Regions from separate parts of the Neisseria sp. 27098_8_158 genome, predicted to be linked through region 1. Evidence: predicted binding sites of a transcription regulator. Region 1 holds the regulator's gene; each other region holds the start of a gene.

Region 1 (3,285 bases):
AGGTCGTCTGAAAATTTTTAGACGACCTTTTCCATTCCTGTTTATACGGTTTGCGAGTATTTGGCTTTGGTTTCTTTATGGCGCAAATGGTAGTCGAACACCATGGCGATGTTGCGGATCAAGAAACGGCCCTTCGGTGTAACGGTCAGACCGTGCGGTTTGAGGCGGACCAGACCGAGGGTTTCCAGTTGTTTCATATCTTCCAGTTCCGCTACAAAATAGCGGCTAAACGGAATGCCGAACACGCTTTCGTAAATTTGATAATCAAGCGAGAAGCGGCACATCAAATCCTGAATGATGTTGCGGCGCAGAATGTCGTCTTGATTAAGCTGGTAGCCGCGCATAATCGGTAGATGTCCGGCATCGAGTGCGGCGTAATAGGCATCGATGTCGCGCTCGTTTTGGGAGTAGGTGCTGCCGATTTTGCCGATAGAGGAGACGCCGATCGCCACCAAGTCGCAGTCGGCATAGGTCGAGTAGCCTTGGAAGTTGCGTTGCAGGAAGCCTTCTTTGAGGGCGATGGAGAGTTCATCATCAGGTTTGGCAAAGTGGTCCATACCGATGAAAACGTAGCCGCGCTCGGTCAGGGTTTGAACGCAATATTGCAGCATATCGAGTTTTTCTTCGCTGCCGGGGACGACATTGGTGTCGATACGGCGTTGCGGTTTGAAGATATGTGGCAGGTGGGCGTAGTGGTAGAGGGCGAGGCGGTCGGGGTCGAGGGACAAGACCGTGTCGATGGTGGTTTTGATGCTTTCGGTGTTTTGGTGCGGCAGGCCGTAAATCAAATCGACGCTGACCGATTTAAACCCGGCTTCACGCGCGGCATCAATCACTTCTTTGGTTTCTTCATAACTTTGAATGCGGTTGACGGCTTCCTGCACTTTAGGGTCAAAGTCTTGAATACCGACACTCATGCGGTTGAAACCGAGTTTGCCCAGTTTGAGGACGGTTTCGCGGCTGACTTTGCGCGGGTCGATTTCGATGGAGTATTCGCCGTTGGGAATCAGCTGGAAGTATTTGCGGATCATTTCGAAGACGCGTTCGAGTTGGTCGTCGCTTAGGAATGTGGGCGTGCCGCCGCCGAAGTGGAGTTGCGCAAGCTGGTGTCGTCCGCCTAAATGCGGTGCCAGCAATTCCATTTCTTTTTCCAGATACTGGATATAGGCATCGGCACGGCTTTTGTCTTTGGTAATAATTTTGTTGCAGCCGCAGTAGTAGCAGATGGTATTGCAGAAGGGGATGTGGATGTAGAGCGAAAGGGGTTTGTTGAGCGCGCCCATGTTGCGCAGGTTTAAAGCTTGGATATATTCGGCTTCTTTAAAGCCTTCATGGAAGCGGTCGGCGGTCGGATAGGAGGTATAGCGAGGACCGCTTGATGGCAAACTGGCAATCAATTCACGGTCAAATTCCGGTAATTCATTGTTTGTGTTGGTGTTATTTGAGATGGGGATGATTTTCATGGTTGGGCTTGTAGTATAAAGTAAGGAAATTAGGGAAAATTTTAGTCAAAATTTCGATAGTTTGGTAGAATGCCTGATAATGATATGCCAACTTTGACTTGGGTCAATAGTTATTCGGCTTCATCAGGGGTTGAGAAAATTAAGCAAATTAAAGGTGCGTTATGGCTACACACAATGCAACACATCAAATGAAAACCTTGTGTTCCACATGTTCTTTACGAGAACTGTGTTTGCCTGTCGGACTAATGCCTAACGAATTTTCACAATTAGATGCGGTTATTCGTCAAAGCCGCCGTCTGAAAAAAGGTGAATACCTGTTCCGTGCCGGCGAGCCGTTTACCTCTTTGTTTGCCATCCGTGCAGGCTTCTTTAAGACAACAGTCGCCAGCCAAGATGGACGAGATCAGGTAACCGGCTTTTTTATGTCGGGCGAGCTGATCGGTATGGATGGGATTTGTTCCCATATTCACAGCTGTGATGCTGTGGCTTTGGAAGACAGCGAAGTATGCGAGCTTCCGTTTACACATATTGAAGAACTTGGACAGGATATTCCCAGTCTTCGTTCTCACTTTTTCCGCTTGATGAGCCGCGAAATTGTCCGAGATCAGGGCGTTATGCTGCTTTTGGGCAATATGCGCGCTGAAGAGCGATTGGCGGCATTCTTGCTCAACCTATCCCAGCGTCTCTATTCACGAGGCTTTGCCGCTAATGATTTTATCTTGCGGATGTCGCGTGAGGAAATCGGCAGCTATTTGGGGCTGAAACTGGAAACAGTCAGCCGCACCTTGTCTAAATTCCATCATGAAGGCTTGATTTCTGTTGAACACAAGCACATCAAAATCTTAGATGCGACAACCTTGAAGAAAATGGTTTCTGGTTGTTCGCACGCTATCTGAATCTTAGGCCGTCTGAAATATTTCAGACGGCCTTTTTAACAAGAATTAAAGAATAATTGTTAAGTTACGCAAGTTATAGTTAGATGTTAAATTGAAAAATCTTCAACAACCGGCGTGTACAGAATGCGGTCAACTGCTTCACGGGTCAGTTTCGGTGCAAACATCTGTATAAAATCATAGGTATAACCGCGCAGGTAAGTATCCGAGCGTAAGGCTATCCAAGTGGGCGACGGTTCAAATAAGTGCGCCGCATCAATCAGCTGTAAATCTTGATCGACCGCGGGATCGTACGCCATTTTGGCCATCAAACCAACACCCAAGCCTAAGCGAACATACGTCTTCAATACATCCGTATCGGCAGCCGATAAGGCAACATCAGGTTGCTCAATATGCGCTTTATTAAATGTACGCGCAATGCTGCTGCCGGAATTAAAAGCAAATTCGTAAGTAACCAGCGGAAAAGAAGCCAAATCTTCAAGGCTTAAAGGATTGCGGCAGTCCAAAAGAGGGTGGTCGTGCGGAACAATGACGGCATGGTTCCATTCATAGCAGGGCAGTTTGCCCAACTCGGGATGATCGTCAATACGTTCAGTAATAATTGCCAAATCCGCTTCGCCGCTGCTGACCATTTGCGCAATGGCAGAAGGGCTGCCTTGTTTGATGGTCAAATTGACTTTAGGGTAGTTTTTGACAAATTCCGCAACGATTGTGGGCAAGGCATAACGCGCCTGGGTATGCGTTGTCGCGATGGTCAGCGAGCCGCTGTCGTGATCGGTAAACTCGCTGCCGATATTTTTAATGTTTTGTACATCACGTAAAATTCGTTCCGAAATCTCTAATACGGCTTTGCCCGGTTGCGAAACGGAAACCACACGCTTGCCGCTGCGGATAAAAATTTGGATACCCAATTCTTCTTCAAGCAGGCG
Region 2 (3,285 bases), on a different contig from region 1:
TTTCAAATAAGCCTGAGAAATCATGGCACGGGTCGGAACATTCACAAACGCAGGATCGCCGACATAATAATCACGGTCGGCAAAAGCAATCCGCGACGCATCGCCTATCCAGCGCCAACTGTGGATATTTTCCACACCCAACGCCTTCATATCCTGATTCTGCAATACACCCAAAATCTGCCCCAAAGCAATCGCGCCCGAACTTGGTGCGCCCATACCGCAAACTTCATATTCACGATACGGCGCGCAAACCGGTTCACGCTCGATAACGCGGTAGTTTTTCAAATCCGCCATGCTGATTTTGCCAGGATTATCCACAGCACCGGTAACGGCACGAACAATATTCTGCGCCTGCATTCCCTGATAAAACGGCGCACTGCCTTTTTCCGCCAACAGGCGCACAGAACGCGCAAATTCAGGATTTTTCAAAACCGTTCCCGTAGCCAAAGGTTTGCCGTCGGGTAAGAAATAGGCAGCAGTTTGCGGATAACGTTGCAAGGGTTCCAAATTTTGTTCGATGGATTTCGCCATACGCGGAGAAACAGCAAAACCCTGTTCCGCCAAAGTAATCGGTTTTTCAAACAAACTTGCCCACGGCAATTTTCCGTAACGCTTGTGGACATCTTCGAGCAGCTTCGGAATCCCCGGCACACCGACCGAACGGCCGCCGACCACAGCTTTCATAAAGCCCATCGGTTTGCCGTTTTCGTCCAAGAAAAGCCCCGGCGTTGCCGCTTTCGGCGCCGTTTCTCGGGCATCAAACGTTGTCAGCTTTTTCGCCTTATTGTCCCAATACACCAAAAACGCGCCGCCGCCCAATCCGGAAGACTGCGGCTCAACCAGTCCCAAAGTTGTCTGCATGGCAACCATCGCATCTATCGCACTGCCGCCGCGCTTCAAAATTTCATAACCGGCTTCAGTTGCCAGCGGATTGGCAGACGCCGCCATATAATGTTTGGCGCGGATTAATTTCTGCTCCGTCAGCCCCGTCCCTTGCTCCGGCGCATGGTTATCCATAGATACGGAGGGCAGGGAAACTTGAGGCTTTTGAACCGGCTTTTGAACTGGCTGTTGCGCACAAGCGGCCAAAATCAAAACGGATAACAGGTTAATACTAAAAGAAAACTTCATATGCATACCCTTATTGACATATTTTCAGACGGCCTTTTCCCAGCTTAAACAAAAGGAAATATGAAAATAGCTTGAAATAAAAAACTATTTGACTATTTCTCCAGTCAATCAGTTCCAATTGGAGAAGTATAAAACAAGCTAAGATTGTGCACAGGCAAAAAGTTACCCACAGAATGGAGCAGCAGAAAAAATTTATCCACACCTACAAACAAGGCCGACCATACTTTATCCTCATCAAAAAATATCAGCTAAGTATTTGAAAAATTTTTATAATCAAAGTTATCAACAAGCTGTGGCAGCACTCAATATCATCTTCTATTTATTATTTAAAATCTAATTTATAGTTTGTTTTCCCAAAGGTAAAGGCCGTCTGAAACGTAAAGGCATCTTTTCAAAAAATTAGATAGTTAAGGATTGTTAAATCTCTGTAAATCAGATAGAGTTACGGTTGATAAATTAAATTAATAATGGAGCTTCCATCAATGAAAGGCGATATCGGCGTAATCGGCTTGGCCGTTATGGGTCAAAATTTGATTTTGAATATGAACGATCGCGGTTTCAAAGTCGTGGCGTACAACCGGACCACCGCTAAAGTAGACGATTTTCTCAACGGCGCAGCTAAAGGCACCAACATTATCGGTGCCTATTCATTGCAAGATTTAGTGGATAAACTGGAAAAACCGCGCAAAATCATGATGATGGTTCGCGCAGGTTCTGTCGTTGACGACTTTATCGAACAACTCGTTCCGCTTTTGGACCAAGGCGACATTATTATTGACGGCGGCAACGCCAACTATCCCGATTCCACCCGCCGCACCCACGAGCTGGCGGCAAAAGGCATCCGCTTTATCGGCGCGGGCGTGTCCGGCGGCGAAGAAGGCGCGCGTCACGGTCCGTCTATCATGCCTGGCGGCGATGAAGCCGCATGGCCTGCTGTTAAGCCGATTTTCCAAGCCATCTCCGCCAAAACGCCTCAAGGCGAGCCTTGCTGCGACTGGGTCGGTCGCGATGGTGCGGGCCACTTCGTCAAAATGGTGCACAACGGCATCGAATACGGCGATATGCAGTTGATTTGCGAAGCGTACCAATTCATGAAAGACGGCTTGGGTCTGAGCTACGACGAAATGCACCGCATTTTCAACGAATGGAACAAAACCGAACTGGATTCTTATCTGGTCGAAATTACCGCCGCGATTTTGGGTTACAGAGATGAAAACGGCGAACCTTTGGTTGAAAAAATCCTTGATACCGCAGGTCAAAAAGGTACAGGCAAATGGACCGGCATCAATGCCCTCGATTTGGGTATCCCGTTGACCCTGATTTCCGAAGCCGTGTTTGCACGTTGCGTGTCCGCGTTTAAAGACCAACGCATCCAAGCAAACAGCCTGTTTGGCAAAACCATTACCCCGATTGAAGGCGATAAAGCCGCATGGGTAGATGCTTTGCGCCAAGCCCTGTTGGCATCCAAAATCATTTCTTATGCACAAGGCTTTATGCTGATCCGCGAAGCCAGCGAAAACAACGATTGGGCATTGAATTACGGCAACACCGCCCTCTTGTGGCGTGAAGGCTGCATTATCCGCAGCGCCTTCTTGGGCAACATCCGCGACGCATACGAAGCCAATCCCGATTTGGTGTTCTTGGGTTCCGATCCTTATTTCAAAGGCGTATTGGAAACCTGTCTGCCTGCATGGCGCAAAGTCGTTGCCAAAGCCATCGAATGCGGCATCCCTATGCCCTGCATGGCTTCCGCGATTACTTTCCTCGACGGCTACACTTCCGCGCGCCTGCCGGCCAACCTGTTGCAAGCCCAACGCGACTACTTCGGCGCGCACACCTACGAGCGTACCGACAAACCGCGCGGCGAGTTCTTCCATACCAACTGGACAGGTAAGGGCGGCGATACCGCTTCAACCACATACGATATCTAATTTGCCCAGGCAAACAAAAGGCCGTCTGAGTATTTCAGACGGCCTTTTTATAGGGTTATCCACAATGAAGAATGAAACAATTTATAGTATTTGATAGATAACTTTATGAAATAAATAAAGATTAATAAAGGCCGTCTGAATGTTTCAGACGGCCTTTAAAATTGTTCACAACCTTATCAACAGGTTTTCCATAGCTTAAACCAGATTTTGCGGATTGCCGACC
Region 3 (3,285 bases), on a different contig from region 1:
AATCAGGACTTCGCCTTCGGTTGGGTGGTCGGTATAGCCGAAGAAACCGCCGAGCAGCACGCCTAAAGGGCTGTCTTCATGCAAATATTTCGATGTGTCGAAAGCAATATCCTGCATCACATTCCATACGCCGGCCTCATGCAGCGCGCGAAACGAACCGGCCAGCAGACCGGCCGCCACCACAATCAAAAACGCGCCCGTCCAACGGAAAAACTTCGCCAAGTTCAGGCGCATACCGCCCTGATAAATCAGCGTACCGATGACAACCGCCACCAACAGCCCCAATACCGCGCCTATCGGCATAGACCACGTCGGGCTTTGCTGGAACACGGCCAGCAGGAAAAACACACTCTCCAAACCTTCGCGCGCCACAGCCAAAAACGCCATGCCGACCAAGGCCCAACCCTGGCCGCTGCCGCGGTTTAAGGCCGACTGAACAGAATCCTGAAGATGCTGTTTCATCGAACGCGCGGCCTTCTTCATCCACAAAATCATGTACGTCAGCATCGCCACAGCCACCAGGCCGATGGCGCCGACCACCAATTCCTGTTCTTTTTGCGGAATCTCGCCGGTAGCGGAATGAATGCCGTAACCAATACCCAAACACATGACCGAAGCCAAAAACACGCCCAGCCAAACCTTCGGCATCAGCTCGCTGTGTCCCGACTGTTTCAAAAAACTGGCAACAATGCCGACGATCAGGGCGGCTTCGATGCCCTCGCGCAGCATAATCAATAAAGCAATCAGCATAAAAAACTCTAAAGTGAAATGTTCATTTGTTAACGCATTTATAACGCTTTATGCTTAATAACGCAAATTATTTTTATTTTTTAATAACCCCATATTTATTAAGATTTTTTAAAATAAAATAACGGACGTAATCAATAAAAACTAAAAGGCCGTCTGAATAAGGCCGTCTGAATTTTATTTTTTCAGACGGCCTTAATTTATCTAAGCAATTGTAAATAAATAATAAAAAAGTTCCATAGTATAAATTTCCCTATCAGTGATATTTTCAGAATTTATCAAATTTAAAAGGTTGATTTACAACAAAAATTAAAACCGCCTTATCTTTTATAGTTGGCATATTGCTGGTGCAATCAGCAATCCATGACATAACAAACGCATAACAAAGGAACCCTCCTATGCCACGTTTAAAACTCCACCAAATCGCTTTGGCTTTGGCCGTTTCTGCCGCGCTGACCGCCTGCGGCGAGAAAACGGCTCAAACAACCGAAACCCCTCAAGCGGCTTCTGCCGCGAGCACTGCCGATGCTGTCGCAAGCACCGCCGCCGTTTCAGCCCCTCAAAATTCCGCCGATGTTTCTGCCGAAGACAAAGCCCTGTTGGAACGCGCGCAAGCCGTGTTCAAACCTTTGCCTGATGCGGCCGAAATGCAAAAAATCCGTCCGTTTACCGAAGAGCAGGTCAAACTCGGCCAACAACTTTGGTACGAAACCCGCCTGTCCAAAGGTAACACTGTCAGCTGTAACTCCTGCCACAACTTGGCAACGGCCGGCGTGGACAACATGCCGACCAGCGCGGGCCACAAAAGCCAATTCGGCGCCCGTAACCCCCCGACTGCCCTGAATGCCGCCTTGTTGGGCAGCCAATTCTGGGATGGCCGTGCCGCCGATGTGGAAGAACAAGCCGGCGGCCCATTGCTCAACCCGGTTGAAATGGCCAACGCGACCGAAGCCGATGCCGCCGCCAAAATCGCCGGCATTCCCGAATACCAAGAGAAATTCAAAGCCGCATTCCCTGAAGACGGCGCGGTTTCCTTCAAAAACATCACCGCCGCATTGGGCGCATTTGAACGCACCCTGCTGACCCCGACCCGTTGGGACGACTACCTCAAAGGCAACGTATCGGCCCTGAGCGAACAAGAACGCAAAGGCGTACGCGCATTTATGGACAACGGCTGTATGTCCTGCCACAGTGGTGTCAACTTGGGCGGTACCATGTTCCAAAAATTCGGTTTGGTGGACGGTCCTTACTGGAAACACATCGACGATCCTAAACACGACAAAGGCCGTGCGGACGTAACCAAAAAAGCCGAAGACGAATTCTTCTTCCGCGTTCCCGGCTTGAGAAACGTTGAGCGCACCTACCCATACTTCCACAACGGCAGCGTTTGGGAACTGGATAAAGCCGTCAACATCATGGCGAAAGCGCAATTGGGTAAAACCCTGGCTCCGGAAGACACTGAAAACATCGTTGCCTTCTTGAAAGCCCTCTCCGGCAATGTTCCGGAGTCTGCCCGAACCATGCCTGAGCTGCCCATCTCCCACGATGTCAAATCCCAACCTGACAACAAATAAGGGTTAGCATAAAACAAGGCCGTCTGAAAATCCGTTTCAGACGGCCTTTTTGTTGCCGGCCATATGGGCGCCTTTGTTTCACGATTCCACACAATATGGTAATCTTGAGCCGATTTTCACCATACATCCGAAAGGAACATCATGAGCCTGATTATTGAAGACTTGCAAGAAGGCCACGGCAAAGAAGCCGTCAAAGGCAAAGAAATCACCGTACATTACACCGGCTGGTTGGAAGACGGTACCAAATTCGACTCCAGCCTCGACCGCCGTCAACCGCTGACCATCACCCTGGGCGTCGGCCAAGTGATTAAAGGTTGGGACGAAGGCTTCGGCGGCATGAAAGAAGGCGGCAAACGCAAGCTGACCATTCCTTCCGAAATGGGCTACGGCGCACACGGTGCCGGCGGCGTGATTCCTCCGCACGCGACTTTGATTTTTGAAGTCGAGCTGCTGAAAGTGTACGAATAAGCATTTGACGCTTCCAAAGGTCGAGGCCGTCTGAAACCCGAAGTTTGGTTTTTCAGACGGCCTGTTTTTATCAAGATTCGGTATAATGCCTGTTTTACAAACAAACCATTTCCCAAGGAACCCTCATGCTTTTACCCGAACAAGTCAAAACCCTGATTGAAGGCGTTACCCCTTGCGAACACGTCGAAGTCGAAGGCGACGGCCATCACTTCTTCGCCGTAATCGTTTCCTCCTCATTTGAAGGCAAAGCCCGCCTCGCCCGCCACCGCCTGATTAAAGACGGCCTCAAGCCGCAACTCGAAAGCAACGAATTGCACGCGCTGTCTATTTCCGTTGCCGCCACTCCGGCCGAATGGGCGGCCAAACAGGCTTAATTTGGAATCAAACAAAAAGCCGTCTGAAAACTTTTCAGACGGCCTTTTTCATACATATTAATCAGCGCAGGCAATCGATACAAACGCCAAACCGCATTCGACAACACACAATCGCGGCGTAA

Evidence for each region. Region 1 encodes FNR, which switches genes on or off when oxygen is low (the NO sensors DNR and NnrR bind a similar motif). Its sites were predicted from a motif close to TTGATNNNNATCAA; they were not measured.
Region 2: gnd (decarboxylating NADP(+)-dependent phosphogluconate dehydrogenase) is a predicted target of FNR. The motif match lies at 1,356-1,369, and genes of this name have one in related genera.
Region 3: O3681_RS05605 (cytochrome-c peroxidase) is a predicted target of FNR. The motif match lies at 1,040-1,053, and genes of this name have one in related genera.

The regions. Positions count from the first base shown of each region.
Region 1 is NZ_JAPWAZ010000003.1:279,036-282,320, forward strand. Features, by position in the region: gene hemN (oxygen-independent coproporphyrinogen III oxidase) at 42-1,463, opposite strand; gene fnr (fumarate/nitrate reduction transcriptional regulator Fnr) at 1,625-2,359, shown strand; gene O3681_RS09665 (CysB family HTH-type transcriptional regulator) at 2,446-3,285, opposite strand, start outside.
Region 2 is NZ_JAPWAZ010000002.1:45,743-49,027, reverse strand. Features, by position in the region: gene ggt (gamma-glutamyltransferase) at 1-1,131, opposite strand, end outside; gene gnd (decarboxylating NADP(+)-dependent phosphogluconate dehydrogenase) at 1,614-3,062, shown strand; gene O3681_RS05710 (D-2-hydroxyacid dehydrogenase) at 3,258-3,285, opposite strand, start outside.
Region 3 is NZ_JAPWAZ010000002.1:27,060-30,344, forward strand. Features, by position in the region: gene efeU (iron uptake transporter permease EfeU) at 1-750, opposite strand, end outside; gene O3681_RS05605 (cytochrome-c peroxidase) at 1,146-2,321, shown strand; gene O3681_RS05610 (FKBP-type peptidyl-prolyl cis-trans isomerase) at 2,460-2,789, shown strand; gene O3681_RS05615 (BolA family protein) at 2,915-3,163, shown strand.